Regions from separate parts of the Bacillus sp. Bwzl_19 genome, predicted to be linked through region 3. Evidence: riboswitches for the same ligand, from Rfam matches in the RefSeq annotation. Region 3 holds a riboswitch; each other region holds the start of a gene.
The links. Region 3 has a riboswitch for thiamine pyrophosphate ahead of ACW5MY_RS08340 (acetylornithine deacetylase). Riboswitches for the same ligand answer to the same signal wherever they lie in the genome.

Region 1 (6,509 bases), 190 kb from region 3:
AGACTGATCCGACGGCAATTACTTCGTTGTAAGCGGCCGGATACGACAGTTCCTCTGTCCGCTCGTCTCCGTCGCCTTCGTTTCCTGCTGCGCAAACGACCAGTACACCGCTTTTTACCGCATTTGTGACGGCTTCTTTCAGTTCAGGCACATCGCTCGGCCCGCCGAGTGACATAGAAATGATATCAGCCTTTTGTTCAACAGCGTAGTTGATGCCGTTAATGATCCATTCGTATTTTCCGCTGCCGTTTTGACCGCCGAGAACTTTCACGATTAAAAGGCTCGCTTCCGGCGCAACTCCCGAAATTCCGCCGTTTGAATCATTGGCGGCAATCGTTCCGGAAACATGTGTCCCGTGTCCGTTGTAATCGGAAAACGCGTCTTCTTTGCCTCCGTCATCATCGGTGAAGTTTTTCCCGCCGATAATCCGGTCTTTCAAATCAGGATGATTAACGTCACAGCCTGTGTCAAGCACTGCGATTTTAATATCCTTGCCTTTAAACCCTTTTGCCCACAATTCTGGCGCCTTAATCACTTTAATACCCTCAGGAAGCTCGTTCACATCCATGATTTGCTCATCCGTGACATAAGGAATCAACCGCATTTCACCATTCATAAAAAAGCCCTCCTTTTTTATGCTTGCGAGTGGATTCAAGGGTGTTGCTACTATTTTATGGCAGAGCCTGCCGCGCGGAAAGAGTCATTTGAAGCATTTTCATAAAAAAGGCGCAATCTATCGCACTAAAAAATTTCAAATAAATGGATAGTTTAACAGCTTTCATTTTGATTCATCACCCGGTAACGCTATAATTGGAAAATGGGAAAGGAGAAGAGGTATGAAGATAAGTGAAGCATTATACGACTATTTTTCAGGACAGGTTGATCAAATTGCGGAAGATTGGATCGAAACGATGGAAGATTCGGATCCGAATTCAATTTATTCTTTGACAAATCCCGTCATCAGAGAAGAACTGAAGGAGCAGGATAAAGAATTTTATCGGCATATTAATAACATGTATATCATGCCGGAAAAAGAATTTTTAGAAGAGTTCGAGCAGTGGGTGATTGAGCTTGCGAAAGACCAGAAGCATCTGGATACTCCCGTCCAGTACGTTGTCCGTGAATTCATGAGAAACCGGAGGCTGTATATCAGTTATTATGACGCGTTTGCCGATGAACATGAATCCGCGTTTGCTGAGGGAGAAAGGAAGAGATGGGAGGATTTAATTGTCCAAGTATTTGATTTTACAATATACAAGTTTGTCGATCATGCCGAGCATAATTCAAAAATGCAGCTGAATGCGCAAAGAGAAATGATTTTAGAGTTAAGCTCGCCGGTTATTACACTGAGCAAACGGACGGCGCTTCTGCCGCTTGTCGGAGATATTGACACGGAGCGCGCCAAATTCATTCTGGAAAATACGCTGAGCACATGTGCGGATCGGCTGATTGAGCATCTGTTAATTGACTTGTCAGGCGTAGTCGTTGTCGATACGATGGTGGCGCACCAGATTTTTAAATTAATTGAGGCGCTGAATCTGATCGGCGTTACGTCCACTTTATCCGGAATCAGGCCGGAAATTGCCCAAACCGCCGTACAGCTCGGTATTAATTTCTCAGATATTACGATCAAATCCAACCTCGCTCAGGCTCTTAATTACCATCAGTAACATACATAACAAAACAGGCTGCCGAATCACTCCGGCGGCCTGTTTTTATAAAAACAACAGTGAAACGAGACAGCTCGCGCCGAATAACAGAAGCACGAGCAGGAAAAAGAACCAATCGGCGCGGCGCACAGTAACCGTTCTGTAAAATGTGCGGTTTCGGCTGCCCGTAAAGCCTTTAGACTCCATCGCGATCGCTGTTCGTTCCGCCTTTCTGATTGCGCCTGCCAAAAGCGGAATGGTGAAGCGTCTGAAGGCGGAGATCTTTCCTTTCAGCCCGGAATCAGACGCCGCGCCTCTGATTCTGTGCGCCTGCCGGATGATCAGGATTTCATCTTTCAGAAGAGGGAGAAACCGGAACCCGGCGATAACGCCGTAGGCAAGCTTCGGCGGGAGCTTACACTGCTGAATCAGACTGAGCATAAACAGAATCGGATCGGTTGTGAAAAGAAACATCATCGACAAAGCGGAAAAACATAAAATACGAAACGCGATAGAAATCCCGAGCGCCGCGTTGGCACTGTTGACGGCAATCGGCCCGAGCTTAAACAGCAGATTGCTTCCGGTTGTCGGGACGTTTCCGAATACGGCGGCGGTCCATAAAGAACCAAAGGCAAGAATGACAAACGGAATCGTAAACAGCAGCCATTTTTTCAGCGGCACGCTTCCCGCCAAGAGGACGCCTCCCGCAATGATGATATAAAACACAGCTGGGGTGTACGGATTATAAATAAACGACAGCATAACCACGCATAACAAAACAGCCGCCGCCTTAATGGACGGGTTAACAGCTTCCAGCCGCACGTTCATTTCTCCGCCTCCTGTCCTGTTTCATCCATTCATACCGCAGCGGCAAAGCTAAATGCGCCCGCTCCGCGGTTCCGATATGATCAGTAAACAAAGAATCGGGAGTTCCGCGGTATACCAGCTTCGTGCCGCAGAGCACAAGGATCGTGTCCGCATAATCTGAGACGAGCTCCATATCATGTGTCACCATCAAAACAGCCGTTCCTTCCTTTTGAATCTCCCGCAGCATCAGCATACACTCACGCGCCGTTTTTGCGTCCTGCCCGAAAGTCGGTTCATCAAGCAGCAAAACTTTCACATTGTGCATAAGCATCGTCGCGACGCTGAGCCTGCGTTTTTGTCCTTGGCTTAAAGAAAACGGATGCTGTGAGGCATGGCGTCTCAGGCCGAACCGGGTTAACAGCTGAAGAGCTTTCTCCTTTGCGGCATTGCCGTCTTCAAAGCCGAACAGCAGCTCGTTAATAACAGAATCTGTGACAAACTGGTGTTCAGGGTTTTGGAAAACATATCCCATCAGGCGCCGCAGCTCTTTTTCTGAATAGGAATCTATCGGTCTGCCGTCTATTTTGATGTCTCCGCTCACAGGACGGATGAGCTTGGCCGCGGCGGACAGGAGCGTGGACTTTCCTGTTCCGTTAGGGCCGGCAATCGCAGTAATTGACCCTTTTTTTACGGAAAAGCTCACATCCTGAAAAATGACATCCGTTCCTCTTTTGCATGACAGCCCGTGAACACTCAGTGCATCCTCTGCCGAAAGCGCGGCGGCCCGGGGGCAGGGAAGAGCCGGTACAGGTTTATGAAACAGGCTTTCTTTGCACAATGTAAAAGGAATGTTGACGTATTTCTGCAATGGGATTACCCGCGGAATCGGAATGCCGAGCCGCGTCAGCTCTTCAAGCTTTGTTTCAAAGACAGCGTCCGTCTCTCCTTCCATCACTATCTGACCGGTTTCGTCAAGGACAATCGTCCTGTCCATCCACGGAACCCAATGATCAAGCTGATGCTCGATTACGAGAAGGCCGAAGTTTCTTTTGGCTTGAAGTTCTTTGATCAGCCGCACAAATTCACGGACGGAATATGGATCAAGCTGTGCCGTCGGTTCGTCCAAAATAATGAGTTCCGGATCCATCGCAATGATACAGGCGAGCGCCACTTTTTGTTTTGAACCGCCTGACAGCGAGGCGATCGTTCGTGTTTTCAGATGAGTGATTTCTAATTTTTCCAAAACGTCATCAATGATGGTATCCATATCTTCTTTTGTATATTGCAAATTTTCCAGACCGAAGGCTATTTCATCTTCAACCGTCAGCATGCAAAACTGCTGATCGGGATCTTGAAACACTACGCCGATGGATGCAACGGCGGGTCCTGCCAAGTTTGAAAGCGGTGTTCCGTTTAAGGAAACGGTTCCCGTTTGAACCGCATCACAGGCTTCCGGGTACAGGCCGTTTAAACAAAGGGCGAGCGAGCTTTTGCCGCATCCGCTCGGTCCGAGCAATAAAGCCCGCTCTCCTTTGCGGAGCTGAAATGACACGTTTTGAAAAATCGGCTTCTCATCCTCATCATAAGAAAAGGTGAGACGGCGGGCTGATAGAAGGGGTTCAAATGCCTGCATCTTGGTTCACCTGTTTCTTTTTCTTCTTCAATTCTTTTCCGAGCGCCATGCCGTTCAGCACTCCCGTGTAAGCCAGCGCATCACTGATTGCTTTGCCGAGAAGGCCGGCAAGAAGCGCGCCTGAGACCAAACGGATGAGAAGCATGACGGTTAATAAACCCGGGTTCAAAACAGAGTATCCGGAAACGAACAAATCATAAATGAAGCTCGTTACAGAAGATCCCATACCGGATAAAAGAAGCACAGGCAGGGTATAAATCCGCCAGCGTGTCGCTAAAAAGACCGCTTCCGCCCCGATTCCCTGTGCGATGCCGATCAGAATCACCATCGGTCCTGACGGATTTCCGAGTAAGCATTCCACAAACGCGGCGATGATTTCAGAAACGAGCGCCGCACCCGGTTTTTGAATAATGTACGCGGCAATCACCGAGACGATAAACCAAATGCCGTAAATCGGTTCGTAGCTCATCCGGCCGAAAAACCCTGCCGCTATATTGCTTGCATGAGTTGATAATAAATAAATGACAGCGAATACAACACTGATGACGGACATGACGACAATTTCTCTCATTTTCCAATTTTTCATTCTGATCTCCTGCTTTCTTATCGGATAGTCCTATGTATGAAAGAGTTGATTTTGTTACAGGCGGTTCATATTCCGTTTCATAATGCGGTGTCCTCCCCCGTTTTTTAATGAAAAATAAAAAACTGCATATCCGAGGGAATATGCAGCAGCAGAACGAAAACGCATGGAAAAGAACCCGCGCTCCGGTCAATCTGCACTTCCCCACGCTGGTATTATCCAGATCGGGTTATAAGGGATCAAAACACGCTTGCCGCATGTTTTATCTCAGCCGATAACAGCACCCCTAGTGCGTTTCCTATACAGTTTTTTATGATGACATCATCATAGTTGATCATGTCTGATTTGTAAACAGCCTTTCTCGAAAAGAGAGTTTGGAATCGGAACGGATGATCATTCATAAAGATAAGAAGAGTGTATATCACGCCCTTTTGATCAAAAGGAAACGGAGGACATCTATGTTTGTTCATACAGTGCAGTCTGGCGACTCGCTATTTTCCATCAGCAGAAAGTACGGATATCCTGTTGACAGCATCAGAAGCGTCAACGGGCTTGAGGAAACGAATATCGTTCCGGGGCAGGCGCTTTTGATCCCTCTTAATGAATATACGGTTCAGCCGAATGATACGTATGCCGTTATCGCAAGTAAGGCCTATGTGTCGCAGATGCAGCTGATGCAGGAAAACCCGGATATTCAGCCGAACCGGCTGCGGCCGGGTATGAAAGTGAAGATTCCTGATATATCTAACTATCTGGCAGGAACCCTGCAATTTTATGTCATTCGGACACCTGAAGCGGACAGAGAGTTAATCAATGATTTTGCGCCCTATTCATCAGCGATTTCTTTGTTTGAATATCATTTTGGCCCGAACGGAGATATCATTAATGATTTAAACGACAGAACCGCGATAGAAACCACATGGCAAAACAGAGTGCGGCCGCTTGCCGTCATCACGAATCTGACAGAAGGAGGATTCAGCCCGGAATTAGCTCATCAAGTCCTGCAAAACCCGACGGCGAGAACGAACCTCGTCAACAATATCGTCTATTTGACTGTAAGAAAGGGATACGGCGGTGTAAATATTGATTTTGAACGGGTCAGAGAAGCCGACCGGGATCTTTTTACCGGATTTCTCCGGCAGTTAAAAACCAGGCTCTCGGAGCACCAGCTCGCGTTAACGATATCGGTTCCGGCGAAAACAAGTGAAGCAGTGCCGTGGCTGAGGGGATATGATTACGGCGGAATCGGAGCTGTCGTCGATTATATGTTTATTATGGCATACGATTGGCACCACGCCGGCAGTGAGCCGGGAGCCGTGGCGCCTTTGACAGAGGTCAGAGACACCATCAATTTTGCCATCAGCAGGGTACCGAGAAGAAAAGTGATTCTCGGTGTTCCGCTGTACGGGTATGATTGGGTGATTCCGTACCGCCCCGGAACAGTCGGATCCGCCATCTCCAATCAGCGCGCCATGGAAACATCCATGAAGCATCAATCAGTGATCCGTTATTCCCAGCAGGATCGTTCCCCTTATTTTCGGTATACTGATGAAAATGGGAGAACGCATGAAGTATGGTTTGAGGATGTGCGGAGCATGAGTGAAAAAATGGTTCTCGTGCGGCAGTACGGACTGCAGGCGATCGGTGCGTGGCAGTTAACGCTCGGCTTCAAACCGGGACCGTGGCTGCTGCGGAACTTTTTCACGATCCGAAAAATATAGCTGTATGTCCGCTTCACCTGGTGATTTTTTCTTTTCTATGATAACGGATCTTCTTTTGGACAATCTAAAGTTGAAAAGGAGGTCTGTCCCATGAAGAAAAGGGAAGAGCAGTATAT
Region 2 (8,288 bases), 680 kb from region 3:
ATAAGCGATATCCGCCAAGAAGTTCCCAACAATCGTTAAACAAGACAAAAACAAGGTAAACGCCATCAAAACCGGGTAGTCCCGATAATGCACAGATTCCAGCTGAATACGGCCGACACCCGGCCACCCGAAAATCTGTTCAATAATGATGGCCCCGGAAAACAATCCCGGCAGTTCAAAAGCAAGCAGGGTGACAGCCGGAATGAGCGCATTTTTCAACGCATGCTTCCAAATGACAGTGCGCTCTTTCAACCCCTTCGCCCGCGCCGTTCTGATATAATCCTGCCTGATCACATCAAGCATCCCGGAGCGGAAATATCTTGTCAGCGAGCCGATGCCGAGCATAGATAAAATCACAACCGGGAGAATCATATGCCTGGCGGCTTCAAGCACGTAAGAAAAACCAGAACTCGTGCTTCCGGTATCAATCATCCCTCCGACGGGCAGTATTTTTAAATCCACTCCAAACCATTTAATAAACAGAAGGCTGATAAAAAAAGACGGGAATGCCATGGAAGCAAAAACAAGAAACGTTACGATCCCGTCAAACCATGAGTATTTCCTGACAGCGGATATGACACCCGTTATCATCGCGGCAGACCATGTGATAAGCAAAGCCAGAAACGCGACAAAAAACGAATTCCAGACATATTTCTGAAGCAGCGACAGGACGTTTTCCTGATACTTCAAAGAAAACCCCAAATCTCCGCTGAACACATTGCCGAGCCACGTCACATAACGCCGCCAAATCGGCTGATCCAGGCCGTAAAGCGCTTTTAGCTCCTTCGCTCTTTCCGGAGTCAAGTTTACATTCGAATCAATATAATCGCCCGGCAGCATGGCGAATAAGAAAAAAATAATAAAGGACGTACCGAATAAGATCACAAGCATTTGTATGAATCGTTCTGCGGCATACCGTTTCACAAAAAGCCTCCCCCTTCCGCTGAAAGGGCAAAATACCCAGGATGCACCGGGTATTTTGCCTAATTGTTTTTATTGAATTGAGACCTTTGAGAGACTTGAACTGATTCCCGAATAATTGTCAGGCTCAAGCCCTTTTATTTTTCCGCTGACAGCCCTTGCGCTTTGACGGTAATGGATCAGGATGTAAGGCGGATTCTCCCCGAGCTCCCGATACAGCTGGTGATAAATCTCTTTTCTTTTGCTGATATCAAGCGTGCCGGCCCCTTCCTCTATCAGCCGGTCCGCTTTCGGATTGGAATATCCCGTCACATTATTGGGATGGCCGGAAGCCAGCTTTTCCACCGTGTCATTCGGATCAAGAATCTGCGATGTGGAGACGGCGGCAAGATCATACTGTTTATCATTTATTTTCGCTACCTCTGTATTAAAATCCATCACTTCCGGTTTTAATGAGATTCCGATGTCCGCATAATTTTCTTTCGCGATCGGGATGAAATCATCATCCGCTTTAGAGGTGTAATAGCTGATTTCAAGCTTTTTGCCGTTTTTTTCACGCACGCCGTCTTTTCCCGTTTTCCAGCCTGCTTCATCGAGAAGCTTCTTGGCTTTTTCCGGGTTAAACGTGTACGGATTGACACCTTTGTCATCATAAGCCCACGAAACCGGAGACACCGGCACATTTGCGACCTCTCCGTAGCGTTTAAAGCGGACATCGACGATTTTTTGACGGTCTAGCCCGTAAATAAGCGCTTGGGACACTTTCTTGTCTTGTAAAGGCGGACGCTTATGATTGACGTACACAAGCCCGTAATCATTCACGACAGATACGCTGATATTCGCAAAACCGAGGCTTTTTAAATGCTCAACCGTATCATCATCAGGTGAAAAAGAAGCGTAATCAAGGTCACCCGTTTCAAACAGCTGAAGGGAAGTTGACGGATCGATAATTTTATAAATCAGCTTTTCTGTTTTCGGTTTTCCGGAATAATAGTGTTCATTGGCCTGATAGCGTATTTCCTGTCCCGGAAGGTATTCTGTAAATTGATAAGGCCCCGCTCCGAGCGGTTTGGCATAAAGCTCTTTTAAATAATCCAGTTTGCCGAATTGATAATTCTTTCCGTAGTAGGCTTCTGACAGCACCTGCCCTCCCAAAAGAAGCAGCGACTTCGCACTGACTTTCTCGGTCGTGATTTTAATGGTTCTGTCATCAAGGACATGAATGCCCTCTATCGTCTTTGCTTTTCCTTCTTTATAAGCCTTACCGCCTTTAATATAAGCCGTGGTGATATCTTCATAGCCCGCGTATGCGGGATCATGCAGCAATGTTAAAGTGAATGCGACATCCTTTGCGGTCAGCGGCGAACCGTCGCTGAAAACGAGATTTTTTCTTAGACGGAACGTGTAGGTAAGCTGATCTTTGGAAATCTTCCAGCTTTCCGCAAGAGCCGGTGCGGGCTTCCCCGTTTTATCCAGTTTGACTAACGGTTCAAAAATAGGATCTGTCGCATTTCCGTCCCAGCCGTTTTCATAAAAGTACGGCAGAAATACCCCGCCCGGCGCGGATATCCCCGCAACAAAAGTGTCGGTTCTGGCTTTCGATTTTGCGGGAAGCGCCTCAGGATGAGAAGCTTTGAATTCTTTTGTTTTGACATGGGCGATACGTGTTTCTTCCTTTTTATCCATTGCAGAAGATGCTTCTTCTCCGGCACTTCCTAACGCGCACCCTGATAACATGAAGGCTACAGACGACGCGAGTAAGATGCCCGTTGTTTTTATCTTCAATGTGTTCCTCTTCATTTTGATCGGACCCCCGCATGCTTTTCATCTATCTTTATATAAATCTGCTCCATCTGTTCTTGATTCCTCATAATCTCCCGTTTGTTTTTCTCTACAAGCAGTTCGAAATTCAATGTGTGTTTTCTGTACTTTTTTCGCTTTTTACTCTTTTTGCGCACTTGTGTTGCCTTTTGTAACGCCACTTTTCATCCCTCCGCTTTTCATTCAATGGCTTTTACGCAAAAAAGGCCCTTATCTGTTTACAAGATAAGGGCCTTCGGTGATCCGATCAGCCATAGTTTGGAAATATGTAATGATTATGTTAATTCATACAATCCCTACCTGTCAACTATAATTTTAAATAACGTTTCCTCCCGGGGGTTTTCCTCATACACTCTCTTATTTTTCCGCATATGTTAGAAAAAATAGCAGATTACGAGTGAAAGAGAGTGAGAGTATGGAAAAGACAACATTGACCGGGCGCATCGTCAGAAGGGATGATCCGGACTATAACGAAGCAAGAACCAATATCAACTTAAGCCTGCAGCGATATCCAGACATCATTGTGTTTTGCCAAAACAAACATGATGCCGTCAATGCGCTGAAATGGGCGCGTGAGAATAACGTACCTTTCCGGATCAGAGGCGGAAGACACAGCTACGAGAATTTTTCCCTGTTAAATAACGGGCTTGTCATTGATCTCAGTGAAATGAAGAAAATAAGGGTAGATAAGGATAAGCGGCTGGTCTCGATTGAAGCGGGTGCCGAATTGGGAGATGTGTACCGGACACTCTGGCGGTACGGCTTGACTCTTCCCGCGGGAACCATCGCAAATGTGGGAATCACGGGGCTGACGCTTGGGGGAGGAATCGGATATTTAACAAGGTCTGCCGGCCTTACTTGCGATCGTCTCCTCCAGCTCGAGATGATCATAGCAGACGAAAAAGAGGGTGCCGAATTGATCACAGTCAACCGCGCAAAGCACTCTGATTTATTTTGGGCGTCTCAGGGCGGAGGCGGAGGCAACTTCGGCATTGTCACATCCATGATGTTTAAAGCCGTGCCGATTTCGTACGTGACTGTTTTTTCTGTCACTTGGGGCTGGGATGATTTCGATGGAGTATTTAATACGTGGCAGAACTGGGCTCTTTTTACAGATAACCGCCTTACTTCATCAATTCAGTTTTGGCCTAAGGAAGTCAACCGCATAGAAGCGCTCGGCCAATTTATCGGGACAAAAGATGAGCTGAAAGAACTGCTGGCTCCGTTAATGAAAGCGGGAAACCCGACAAGCGGCATGGTCAAGACAGTTCCGTTTATTAGAGCGGCAGCCTTTTTTAACAGCCCGGGAGGCAATGAGCCGCAAAAGATGAAGCGGTCAGGATCCTTTATTGAAAAACCATTGTCAACACGCGCAATTTCCGCTTTAAAATACTACTTGCAGCACGCTCCGAATAAAAACGCCAGTGTCTGGCAGCAATCTCTCGGCGGGGCGGCCGCACGGATCGCTCCGGATCAAACGGCATTCTACTATCGCAATGCAATCATTGCTCAGGAATATATAACAAACTGGACGTCTCCTGAAGAGGAAAGACAAAACGTCCGCTGGATCGAAGGGCTGAGAACGTCTCTTTCAAGAGAAACGATGGGGGATTACGTGAATTGGCCTGATATAGACATCAGAAACTGGCTGCGAACATATTACGGAAGAAATGTTGACCGCCTCCGTCAAGTCAAAACGGAGTATGACCCGGAAAACGTATTCCGCTTTGAGCAGAGCATTCCGCCGCTTCGCCGGTCACCGTTTTTCTAAAAAGATGAAGATGGACACACTCCATCTTCATCTTTTCTTTTTATTGATATAAACGGCTTCCCTTTTCTGCAAACTCTTTTGCTTTTTTCTTCAATCCTTCATTGACGGCCTCGTCTTCAGTCAGACCGTTTTCTTTCGCATAATCGCGAATATCCTGAGAAATTCTCATGCTGCAGAACTTCGGACCGCACATCGAACAGAAATGAGCCGTTTTTGCGCCTTCAGCCGGCAGCGTTTCATCATGATATTCCATTGCTCTTTCAGGATCAAGCGACAAATGAAATTGATCGCGCCACCGGAATTCAAACCGCGCCTTAGACAGAGCGTCATCACGGATCTGAGCACCCGGATGCCCTTTGGCAAGGTCTGCGGCATGTGCCGCAATTTTATACGTAATGACTCCCTCTCTTACATCATCACGATTCGGCAGTCCCAAATGCTCCTTCGGCGTGACATAACAAAGCATCGCCGTCCCGTACCAGCCGATCATCGCCGCGCCGATCGCAGAAGTTATGTGGTCATAACCCGGAGCAATATCAGTCGTTAATGGCCCGAGCGTGTAAAAAGGTGCCTCTTTACAAATTTCCAGCTGCTTGTCCATGTTTTCCTTAATTTTATGCAACGGCACATGGCCCGGTCCTTCAATCATCACTTGCACATCATGCGTCCATGCGATTTCCGTCAATTCTCCGAGAGTCTCCAATTCAGCAAATTGCGCTTCATCATTGGCATCCGCAATCGAACCGGGACGCAGCCCGTCACCAAGAGAAAAAGCAATATCATATGTCTTCATGATTTCACAGATTTCTTCAAAATGCGTGTACAGAAAGCTTTCCTGATGATGAGCAAGGCACCATTGCGCCATAATCGCCCCGCCGCGGGAGACGATCCCCGTCGTGCGTTTGGCCGTTAACGGGACGTAACGAAGCAATACGCCGGCATGGATGGTGAAATAATCCACGCCCTGCTCCGCCTGCTCAATCAGTGTGTCACGATAAATTTCCCACGTTAAATCCTCGGCAGCGCCATTTACTTTTTCAAGCGCCTGATAAATCGGCACCGTCCCCACAGGCACGGGGGAATTGCGGATGATCCATTCACGTGTCGTATGAATGTCTTTTCCCGTCGATAAGTCCATCATCGTATCGGCGCCCCAGCGAATCGCCCACGTCATTTTTTCGACTTCTTCTTCGATAGAAGATGTAACAGCCGAGTTGCCGATATTTGCATTGATTTTCACATGAAAATTCCGGCCGATAATCATCGGCTCGCTTTCCGGATGGTTGACGTTAGAAGGAATAATCGCCCGGCCGCTCGCCACCTCTTCCCTGACAAATTCGGGAGAAACATGCTCGCGTATTGCGATAAACTCCATTTCCGGCGTAATAATGCCCTTTCTCGCATAATGTAATTGTGTTATGTTTTTCCCTGCCTTGGCCCGCCGCGGCTTCCGCTGTAAACCGGGGTATTCGGCAGTATGATCTTCTTTTTTATAGCCGTTATCCTCAGGCTTCACAGTCCTTCCGGCATATTCCTCTGTATCGCCGCGCCCGGTTATCCACTCTGTGCGGAGCGGCCTCAGGCCTTCATGAATATGAATCTGTACATCCGGGTCTGTATACGGTCCGCTCGTATCATAAACACGGACCGGCGGATTCTCCTCTTCACCGAACGCCCCCGTTGTTGCACTGAGGCTGATTTCACGCATCGGCACTCGTATGTCAGGCGAAGAACCCTTAACATAAACCTTTTTACTGCCTGAAAAACTCGACATAATAGAAATGTTCGCTTGCTGTACTGATTGATTTTGCATACAAATCTCTCCTTTATCATTTGAATAACAGAACCAAGCTCAGCACCAGCACAAAAAACCGGGTTCTCTATAGAACCCGGTTTTGCAGTCAGAAAGAAACTATTATTGTTTCATCAACAATAATAAAACCTTTACTTCCCCACGCTGGTACGAACCAGATCAGGTCCAAAGGGTTAAGAAGCCGCCGCTTCTCTCTCAGCCCGCTCAGACGGGCACCCCCAGTAACTATGAATTTCGGTTTCATCGTAACATAAGTTGCATACAAAAAAAAGTATATTATTAAAATTCAGATAACGAAACGGTCTTAAGCTCTGTTTCCCTAACGCCTTCTTCGGTATCAAAAACCCGATACCCCTTTGCCGTTTTCCAGGAAGAGACAGCTTGGAACAGCTGACCGTCTTTATAATGCAGCGCAGCGCCGTCATCAGCGGCATAGCCCTCCCGGAGTTTCTTTTCTGAAATCAGACGGTGATACGCCGGTCTGCGCTCCGCCTCTCCGTTATAGTGAGGACAAAAGCTGCCCGGCAAAAACCCTAAAGCCCGCAGCTCTCTCAAATCTCCCGCTGAATCCGTCACACCTTCTTCAAACCAGCAAATCGCCCCGGCGCTGAGACCTGCCAAGATGATGCCGCTTTCCCAAGCCTCACGAAGAATAAGGTCAAGCCCCCACTCTTTCCATAAGACAAGCATATTACGGGTATTGCCGCCGCCGACATATATAATATCCTTCTTCATGAGAAAAGATCTGAGGTCAGAACGAGGCGGTTTAAACAGCGACAAGTGATCCGGCTCACACTCCAGCTTATGAAAGGCCTGATAAAACCTGGCGATATAATTCTCCGAATCTCCGCTTGCCGTCGGCAAAAAACAAACTCTCGGCTCTGATCTCACCGACTGCTCCAAAATATATTGATCCAGCACAAGATGATCCGGCTCCATGGAAAACCCCCCGCCGCCCAATGCAATAATCTGCTTCATCGTCCTCACCTCTTTTTTCTCAAGTATAACTTAAAAAGGCGTTATCCCATTCCGGATGCCGCCTTCAAATTATTTCTTTGTTATCTGAAAAATGAAAAGACACCGTATAAAACAACGGAGATCCCTGCAGCGATAAGCGCCGGAACAAGCTTCGAACGGGCATACTTCACAACATCGATCCCCAAAACCGTACAGGTTGTCACCGTATTATCACTGAGAGGGGAAGCAAACGCTCCAAATGTTCCGCTGGCAAAAACGGCCCCAATCGCTAATAATAAGCTGGTATGCGACTGAACCGCCAGCGTCACGCCGAGCGGCATTAAAAGCCCCCAAGTCCCCCAGGATGATCCGATAAAATAGGATATAACCGCTCCAAGTATGAAAAGAGATGGCGCAATAAACATATGTGGGATCCATGACGTTAAATGAGAAGTAACATATTTCGAAAAACCCAGATCCTCAGATACTGCTGTTACGGCCCAAATCAGCGATAACATAATTATAACGTTTACCAATTCGTTTCCGCCCTTAATAAAATGCGTCACAAGCTCGCTTGCGTGAAAACGCTGAAACATAAAAAGAGCAAATGCTGCAATAACCGCTGCCAATAAAGCGGTTAACATGACGCCAAGCATATCGCTTTTGATAAAAGCATTCAAAAACCCTTGTGCTTTTGAATGGCCGTCCCACCAGCTGAGAAACAGTGTTAACAGTAAAAACAGCCCGATTGGAATGATTAAATTCCACGGCCGAATCGGTGTTTCCTTAATATAAGCACGGTGCGCCGAATCTAACTCCTCCTGCTGGTCAGCATGTACATCCCCGCTCTTTTCGAACATCCCCGTATGTCCTCCGTGAATATCCGGGATCGTCCCTGTTTCCATGTTAAATGAGCCGGAGCCTTTTGAAAGCAATACACCGCTGTTCTGCGGAATCGGTTCCGTATGTTTACTATGTTCCCGAGAAGGAATTTGTCTGTTCCGT
Region 3 (8,288 bases):
CTGTTAAGCGTGAGCCTTCTTCGTTTACCCAGCGTTCCGTCATGATGCGCCCGATTTGTCTGACCGTCCCCTTCCATCCGGCATGGGCAGCGCCGATAATGGAATTTACCGGGTCATAAAAATACAAGGGCACACAGTCTGCAAAACACAGGGCCAAAAAAAGATTCGTATCTTTCGTATAGAGCCCGTCCGTCCCGCGGAATGCGGAGGAATAGTCTCTCGCCCCTTTTCCTTTATCCCCGGCCGTCACGTGTCGGACGCGGTTTTCATGTGTCTGATCTGCGAATACCCAGGAATCCAGATCAGTACCGCATAAGGACGCTATGACTTCACGGTTTTTCACAACATCATGAGCTTCGTCCCGGACGTGCAATCCGGTATTTAATGACTCATACGGAGGATTGCTGACACCTCCGTTTTTGGTTGTGAATCCGGCGATGACCTTTGTGTTATGCTGATTCACATGATTCCAGTCTTCTATCATGAGTGCCGAGGGGGTGGTAAAACTAAACGGGTGATATGTATTCATGAGGATCCAACCTTTCGACAAACATTAAAAAAGCGTAATTTCCCACTCATTTTAACACAATTTCAAGCATACGTTTAGCGGCTGATTGAAAAATCGGATAAATAAATGTGCCGGAAACATTGAGATTTCCGGCATTTTACAAGTAAAGGGAGGATTACGCTCCCCCCTTTGGTTCGTTTACACGCACTAAGATGACATCTTCCCCAATTTTAACTATATTTCGCCAAGGAATGATCATTTCCTCTTCTTTTCCGAAAAAACCGAGAACTTTTCCGCTCCCGCCTAAAATAATCGCCTGAATTTTCCCCGTTGTCACGTTAATATCAATATCACCGATGCTGCCGAGTTTTTTTCCGTTCGACACGTTTACCACATCTTTTATTTGAAATTCAGATATGCTGATCATTCGTATCACGCCCTTCGCCCATTCTTTTTCCTATTATATGAACGGCCGGGCTGAACCTTGTCACATCGGGCAATCTTTTTTGCGGCTGCACCAGGTGAGGATAAAGCTCAGCATGACTTTCGTATAGTCTATAAGCTCATCAACGGACACTTCCTCGTTTACGGAGTGGGCGTTTTTTAAATCACCGGGCCCGTATATTACACTCGGAATCCCGGCATTATAAAGCCACCCTCCGTCAGTTACGGTTTGGGAAACATCAATGACCGGCTCCTGTTTTTTGACGGCTGAGTGTGAGGCCGCCAGGACAGAAACTGCCGGATGCTCCGGGTCGATTTCAAGCGCCGGGAACACCTCGCCTCTGTCTTCAATCATGGAAGAGCCGCCCCATTTGAACACCGGCCTGTTCTCCCTGAGCCACAGATCGCTGTCAGAGACACGATTTATATAGTCTTCGATTTCAGCGGCTGCTTGTTCGTGTGTTTCGTTCGGATAAAAGTGGACGGTAATCCATAATCTGCATTCATCGGCGACAAACGCTGCGTGCCTTCCCCCTTCAATGACGGCGGGGTTGATTGTATTGGTGCCGGGCGCAAAGCCGGGATAGCTTTTCGTTACCGCCCAGTGGCGCTCCAGCTCACCCAAGGCAGTGATGATTTTCGCCATTTTTTCGATTGCGCTCGCTCCGAATGCGCCACCGCCCGCATGAATCAGATTGCGCCTCATGCCGTCATGAAATGTTTTTTTGCTTTTCAATTCTATCCAGCCGGTGATTACACCGCCCTGCCCTTGAATATGCAGGCTGCTCGTATCGGCGACAACCGCAAAATCCGCGTAATAGCCGCGTTTGCAGCATTCCAGCGTCCCCGCCTCACCGACTTCTTCTCCGATCACAGACTGTACAATAAGGTCGCCCGCAAGCTTAATGCCCGCATCATGTATCAGCTGCAGAGCAAAAAGAACACACGCCAATCCCCCTTTCATATCAGCAGCGCCCCTTCCGATCAGCATGCCGTCTTTTACGAGCGGCTGAAACGGGTCAGTATCCCAGTCTTCACCCTGAACCTCGGCCACGTCAATGTGTCCGTTTAAAATCAGGCTTTGATGCCGGTTTGAATCCGTCCCTTTTAAAACGCCGACTACGTTCGGATCTTCCGGATACACATCCCACATATCGACCGAGCAGCCGGTTTCTTTTAAAAATCCGGCGACCCACTTCTGAGCTTCTGCCGTATTTCTTGCCGGCGGGGCCGGAGTCGGAAAGGCTATCAACCTTTCAGCAATATGTATTAAGTCGTCCCGCCGTTTTTCCGCCTGGTGCAGCAGCATGTCAAGCTGATTCATTGAAAATCTCTCCTTTGGCTGTATCAAAAAAACCGTTTCATCAAATGAAACGGGTAAAAAACGGATCTTCCTCCGCTTTTTTCACCGCTTCCCTCCGCCGGCATGATCCGGATCAGGTCCGTTAAGGGTTGAGACAAACGTCTCTCTCAGCTGCATGGCAGCACCCCCAGGGTGAACGTTATGTTATTTTACGGATGATGCCGCTTTTGCACGTGTTAAAAACGGGCGGCCGTTGTTCCATATGACATTGACAGGCATATCGAAAAACGCTGTAAGCCGCTCATCAGAAAGCATGTCTCTGATTTTCCCTGATGCGAACACCTCGCCTTGTTTTAAAAGCAGCGCCTGATCAAATACCGGCAGAATTTCTTCAGCATGATGGGTGACATAAAGGATGGACGGCGCATTTTCTTTTTCAGCGATAGACGTAATCGTGTCCAGCAGCTGCTCTCTTGCCATAAAATCCAGACCCGTCACGGGCTCGTCCAAAATCAGCAGTTCCGGATCAGCCATAAGCGCCCGCGCAATCAGCGCTCTTTGCCTTTCCCCCTGTGATAACGTCTCATACCTTCTGTCGGCGTAACTGATGGCGCCTAAATCCTTCAGAAGACCGATCGCTTTTTCCCTCACCTGTTCACTCGGGGTTTCGTACAGCCCGATTGAGGCGTACGCGCCGCTCAGGGCGATTTCAAAAGCGGAATCCGCGGCATATAATTTGTGCTGAAGTCCTGCTGAAACAAGGCCGATTTTCCTTCTGAGTCTGTCACCGAGCTCTGTTTTGCCGAAATGGTGGCCGAGCACCTGCATCTCTCCTGAAGTGGGGAAGTAATATGAGCATAACATATTCAGCAAAGCGGTTTTTCCGGCTCCGTTTAATCCGTACAGCACCCAATTTTCGTTTTTCTCAACGCGCCAGTTGATATCTTTCAAGATCCATTTGCCGTTTCTTTTTAATGATACATTGTCCAGATGTAAAATCATTGCGCTTTCCCCCGTTTATTTATTCAAATTTTCTTAAAACTTTTCATATTAGAATACATTACTTTTTTGCAGACGTAAACCGGCGCATGAAAAAAGCCTTTAACACAATGTTTAAAGGCTTTTTCCGTTATTGATGGATATTCTTATTCATTTGTTTAATGGCTGCCTTTTCAAGCCTTGAGACCTGAGCTTGGGATATGCCGATTTCTTCTGCGACTTCCATTTGGGTTTTCCCCTGGAAAAAGCGTTTTCGCAAAATCATTTTTTCCCGTTCGTTCAGTCGTCTCATGCCTTCTTTCAGAGCCAGCTCCTCAATCCATTGTGTATCCTTATTGCGCTCATCACTGATCTGGTCCATCACGTAGATCGGATCGCCGCCGTCATTATAAATCGGCTCAAACAGTGATACCGGATCTTGGATGGCGTCAAGGGCAAACACAATTTCTTCATGGGGCACTTCAAGAACTTTGGCGATTTCCTCTGCTGTCGGCTCCCTGCTTGTCTCACTGATTAACCGCTCTCTTACTTGAAGCGCTTTATATGCGATATCGCGAAGCGACCTCGAGACGCGGATCGGATTGTTATCCCGCAAATATCTGCGGATTTCTCCGATGATCATCGGTACAGCGTATGTTGAAAACTTAACATTATGGCTGAGGTCAAAATTATCAATGGATTTCATTAGTCCGATGCAGCCGACCTGAAATAAGTCATCAACATACTCTCCTCTGTTGTTAAACCTCTGAATGACGCTTAAGACAAGGCGCAGATTGCCGTTTACAAGCTTTTCCCTCGCTGAATCATCGCCCTCATCCTGCAATTGCTTAAACAGCTTTCTCATCTCTTCATTCTTGAGCACCGGTAATTTGGAGGTATCAACCCCGCAAATTTCGACTTTATTTCTTGACACGTTTTTCCCTCCCACTAGGAGCTGCTGTACAACGTTAAGTATCTCCTCGGGTGGGAAAAATATGCACCGGCTTTTTACAGAAATAAACATCCGCCTCCGACAATCCTTGCAGCAGTAAGGGCCGTCAGATGGAAAAAATTTTACACCATTTTGTTAAACTCTTTTCGCAGTCTTTTGATAATCCGCTTTTCGAGCCGTGAGATATAAGATTGTGAAATGCCCATCATGTCGGCTACATCTTTTTGGGTTTTTTCTTCTTCTCCGATAAGTCCGAAACGCAGTTCCATGATCTGCTTTTCTCTATCGTTTAATTGCTCAAGCGCTTTTTTCAGAAGTTTTTTATCCACATTGGCTTCAATGTCTTTTGTAATAATATCATCATCTGTACCGAGCACATCCGAAAGGAGCAGTTCGTTTCCGTCCCAATCAATGTTCAGCGGTTCATCAAAAGACACCTCTGAACGGATTTTATTATTTCGGCGCAAGTACATTAAAATTTCGTTTTCAATACATCGTGACGCATACGTCGCAAGTTTTATTTTCTTCTCAGGATTAAAAGTGTTTACCGCTTTGATCAAACCGATGGTGCCGATGCTGATTAAGTCCTCGATATTGATGCCCGTGTTTTCGAATTTGCGGGCAATGTAAACGACAAGGCGTAAGTTTCTTTCAATCAGGATGGCCCGCGCCGCCTGATCCCCGCTCGGCAGCTTTAATAAGAGCACCTGCTCCTCTTCTTTAGACAAAGGCGGCGGCAGCGCCTCACTTCCTCCTATGTAATACACTTCATCACTTTTCAGTCCGAGTTTCATCAGCCATTTATACCACAAATATGTCAGACGCAGCTTAAGTTTTTTCATCTTCCTCCCCCTTCTAAATACAACGCGTTTTGAGTATGATGAATAACAGACTTTTCGTCAGGATACATGTTTCACAGCCTTTCCGGTCAGCATCTTCGGATGAACGATTCCGTCAAATTCACCGTCCGCTGATAGTGGTTTCGTGCTGATGCCGATCAGGCATTTTTCACATGCGATCATCTCGTCTTTTGTTAAAATCGTGACGTAATCCGGCTTTAAACAGAGTAAAAATTGATTATCCTGGCCGACGCCCCTGTATGGAATCAGCCTCAGCTTATCCGCATGCCGGAACGATTCATCAAGCTGCTCTATCACTTCAAGCGGACCGGCGGAATTGATGATGTCCGTTTCCTTTTCGCTGAGAATCGGAGCGAATTTGTCAATGTGGAGAATCATGACCGGCGTTTTCGTCAGCGGATCATACAGCTGATTTCCGGAATCCACCAAACCTTTCGCGCGGATTGTCTGTCCGCTGAATTCTGCCTGAACCATGACAAGTTCATCGTACTGAATGGACTTCGTCTCGATGTCTTCGATTCTCTTTTTTGAAAAAAACCATACAGCCGGAAATCCGATGACAACAAACATCCAGCTGATCGGGTCGCCGAAGCCGGTCTGGCTCGTGACCATAACGCCGTTTTGCACAATTGATTCTGTCTGCAGCAGGGAATGTACGCCGATCATTCCCCCGCCGACGAGAAAGGTCGCGAAATAAAAGGCGAACAAATTTTGAAAAAAGTACCGAAACCGTTTAAAGCCAAAAGCCGTAAGCACGATCACAACTGAAAATGCCATTTTTCCCGCCGGATGCTCCACAAAGGGAGAAACAGGCGTAAACATCAGAAGTACAATGGTTGACCCGATGAAACCGCCGGCGGCCACTCTTCTTTTTTTTACCTGGCGTTTTAAAATAAAGGCGGTTAATAAAAGCAAAAGAGAATCAAAACAAAAGTTCAACAGCCAAATGACATCCAGATAGATTTTCACATCTGACCCCTTTCCTCTTTTGTCTTACATATCTGTTTCTCTCTCTTGTTTCATAAGTATAAAGCAAGCTCTGTGGGAAAGTCTGTCAATTAATGTTGAGGGGAAAGTACAATTTTTAAGGGATAATCGTTTTATTTGTCGAGGGCCGGGAGGATTGATTCCTATTGACCGCCGCAACAAAAAAAGCGCTGCCGTGTCTTGGCAGCGCTCTGTTTTAATCGTTAATATAAAGTTTTCCTTTTGCCGTCTGTCTCGTTTCATTTCCGTAGTCATCTCTTACGATAACGTCAATTTTTGCTCCGCTTGCTTTGATAGAAGAGGTCGCCGTCCAGTAACTCTCATATCTTCCCGGAGAAATTTCTCTCAGCGGAAGCTCCGTTGCGTTTTGGCTCCCCGCCCGCGCGTTTGTCAGAGGCAGACGGATAACGAAGGTTGCGTCTAATTTCTTCCCGCTTGAAAAGGCGATTTTCACTGATTCTCCGGCTTTTAATTCTTTATCCGCTCCGGGAACCAGCCCCGAAATGACGGGAGCGTTGTAATTGACATCGATTACCGTCTTTTTCGTTGTTTTGTTACCCGCTTCGTCTGAGGCCGTAACCTTGATCTCATTGCTGCCGTTTTCCAGAAGGATTCTTGCTTGATAAGAGCCGTTATTCACTTCTGCTTTTTTGCCGTTCACCTTTACCTCTTTTAAATGGGCGTCATAAGCTTTTCCTTTTACGGTCACTGCTTCTTTATTTGTTTTATCTCCGTTTGCCGGACTGTCAATCGTCACATCCGGCTTATCCTGGTCCAATATGACCGTGACAGGGCGTGACTCATCTGTTGATCCCCTGTCTGTCACAGATGCCGCCGTCAGCCGATTGGCATCTTTACGGAGTGTGACATCCGCCTGGAAATTGCCGTCTGCACCGGCTTTCGTTTCAGCGGCGGTTTTACCGTTATTGGTAAGGCGGACAGCGGTTCCCGGAGAGGCCGTTCCTTTTACCGTGATTGTCTTCTTGTTTGTAAACGACCGGTCATCAGGTGACGTAATGTCAGGCACAATAGCTTCGTAGTTGACCAGAGCCCGGATCATAAAGTTTCCGTCTGATTTATCGGCTTTTGACCAGCTGCCGTCGAGATATTCCCAATTTCTGTTCGAATACGGACTGCCGTCATCAGATGACAGGGCCGGTGAATAAGGATTGGGTTTCGTCTGGCGGAACACTAGATAAAAATCCTTTCCGACTGCGATTCCTTTTGAGCTGAGATCCACTTTCGTCCATTCTCCGTTTCGAAGCGCTTCAGCTTGGAACGGGCCGGCAATTTTGCTGCCCGGGGCCCCGTCAGGTCCGGATGCATCGTAAACTTCCGCTTGAAATTCGGTGCCGCCCGGATCAGGCCAGTCCGCGCCCCAAAATTTAAAGAGGCCTCCTGTCAGCATACCGTGTTCTTTTCCGTCTTTAAGCGTCATCTTGACCGCGGATTTGCTGCCTGCCTTAAAATATGACAGCGCGGCTTCTTCGGTCCCGTTATCATAGGCAATTTCCCCTTCATAGCCGATATACGGCTTAAGCTTGGCGTTTTTTTCAGCATCTCCTTTGATATCAACAGAAAATTCACTGTTGTAAAAGCCTTTTGCGGCTGCTTTGATTGTATAGGAGCCCTCGTACGCCTGAAGCGAATATTCCCCTTTATCATTTGTCACCGCCGGCTCAATTGCGGCATCCTCTACAACATAAAGCACAGCCCCTTCCACCGGTTCGCCTGTTGACTGATTGGTGATGGTTCCTTTTAACGTACCGGACGGCATTTGCTCCAAGGTAAAGTCTGCCTGTGCGGTTTTGTCTGATTGAATGGAAACTTGTTTCACAGCTGGCTTAAATCCGTAAGCCTCAGCTTTCAGCGTGTAGTTTCCCGCTTTATGAGACAGGCTGTAGCTTCCGGTTGCAGGGTCGGAATACACGGATTTCCCCGTCTCGGCGACACTGATTTGCGCTCTGAGCGGCAGGAGATTGGTTTCACGTTTCACCGTTTTCTCGGGTGATTTCACCGCCGGTTTAGCCTCTTTCGGACTGACAGCTTTTTTCTTCAGATGACCGGGCGTTGTTTGTCTATTGGATTTCCTTTTTTCGGCTGCTTTGCCGAGAGAGCTGCTTGAAAGCCGGACATCATCGATATACCATCCGTCTTCATTGAGTACTTCGTCTGACTGCATATTAAACATAAGCTTTATGTTTTGGCCTTTATACGCAGATAAATCTGCTTCTTCATCGTTCCATCCGGCGGAGT

Region 1: another riboswitch for thiamine pyrophosphate. It lies ahead of ACW5MY_RS07355 (ECF transporter S component); the one in region 3 lies ahead of ACW5MY_RS08340 (acetylornithine deacetylase).
Region 2: another riboswitch for thiamine pyrophosphate. It lies ahead of thiC (phosphomethylpyrimidine synthase ThiC); the one in region 3 lies ahead of ACW5MY_RS08340 (acetylornithine deacetylase).

What each region holds. Positions count from the first base shown of each region.
Region 1 covers NZ_CM142729.1:1,376,995-1,383,503, forward strand. Annotated here, with positions in the region: gene ACW5MY_RS07335 (S8 family peptidase) at 1-616, opposite strand, end outside; gene ACW5MY_RS07340 (STAS domain-containing protein) at 837-1,670, shown strand; gene ACW5MY_RS07345 (energy-coupling factor transporter transmembrane component T family protein) at 1,716-2,477, opposite strand; gene ACW5MY_RS07350 (ABC transporter ATP-binding protein) at 2,452-4,089, opposite strand; gene ACW5MY_RS07355 (ECF transporter S component) at 4,076-4,675, opposite strand; TPP riboswitch at 4,857-4,970, opposite strand; gene ACW5MY_RS07360 (glycosyl hydrolase family 18 protein) at 5,131-6,393, shown strand; gene ACW5MY_RS07365 (transcriptional regulator SplA domain-containing protein) at 6,484-6,509, shown strand, end outside.
Region 2 covers NZ_CM142729.1:884,897-893,184, reverse strand. Annotated here, with positions in the region: gene ACW5MY_RS04695 (ABC transporter permease) at 1-924, opposite strand, end outside; gene ACW5MY_RS04690 (ABC transporter substrate-binding protein) at 994-2,721, opposite strand; gene ACW5MY_RS04685 (FbpB family small basic protein) at 2,718-2,903, opposite strand; gene ACW5MY_RS04680 (FAD-binding oxidoreductase) at 3,158-4,513, shown strand; gene thiC (phosphomethylpyrimidine synthase ThiC) at 4,554-6,326, opposite strand; TPP riboswitch at 6,446-6,556, opposite strand; gene ACW5MY_RS04670 (Type 1 glutamine amidotransferase-like domain-containing protein) at 6,606-7,304, opposite strand; gene ACW5MY_RS04665 (Na+/H+ antiporter NhaC family protein) at 7,385-8,288, opposite strand, start outside.
Region 3 covers NZ_CM142729.1:1,568,655-1,576,942, reverse strand. Annotated here, with positions in the region: gene pgeF (peptidoglycan editing factor PgeF) at 1-529, opposite strand, end outside; gene ACW5MY_RS08345 (YlmC/YmxH family sporulation protein) at 684-935, opposite strand; gene ACW5MY_RS08340 (acetylornithine deacetylase) at 996-2,276, opposite strand; TPP riboswitch at 2,349-2,454, opposite strand; gene ACW5MY_RS08335 (ABC transporter ATP-binding protein) at 2,460-3,257, opposite strand; gene sigG (RNA polymerase sporulation sigma factor SigG) at 3,385-4,167, opposite strand; gene sigE (RNA polymerase sporulation sigma factor SigE) at 4,308-5,027, opposite strand; gene spoIIGA (sigma-E processing peptidase SpoIIGA) at 5,085-6,014, opposite strand; gene ACW5MY_RS08315 (S8 family peptidase) at 6,229-8,288, opposite strand, start outside.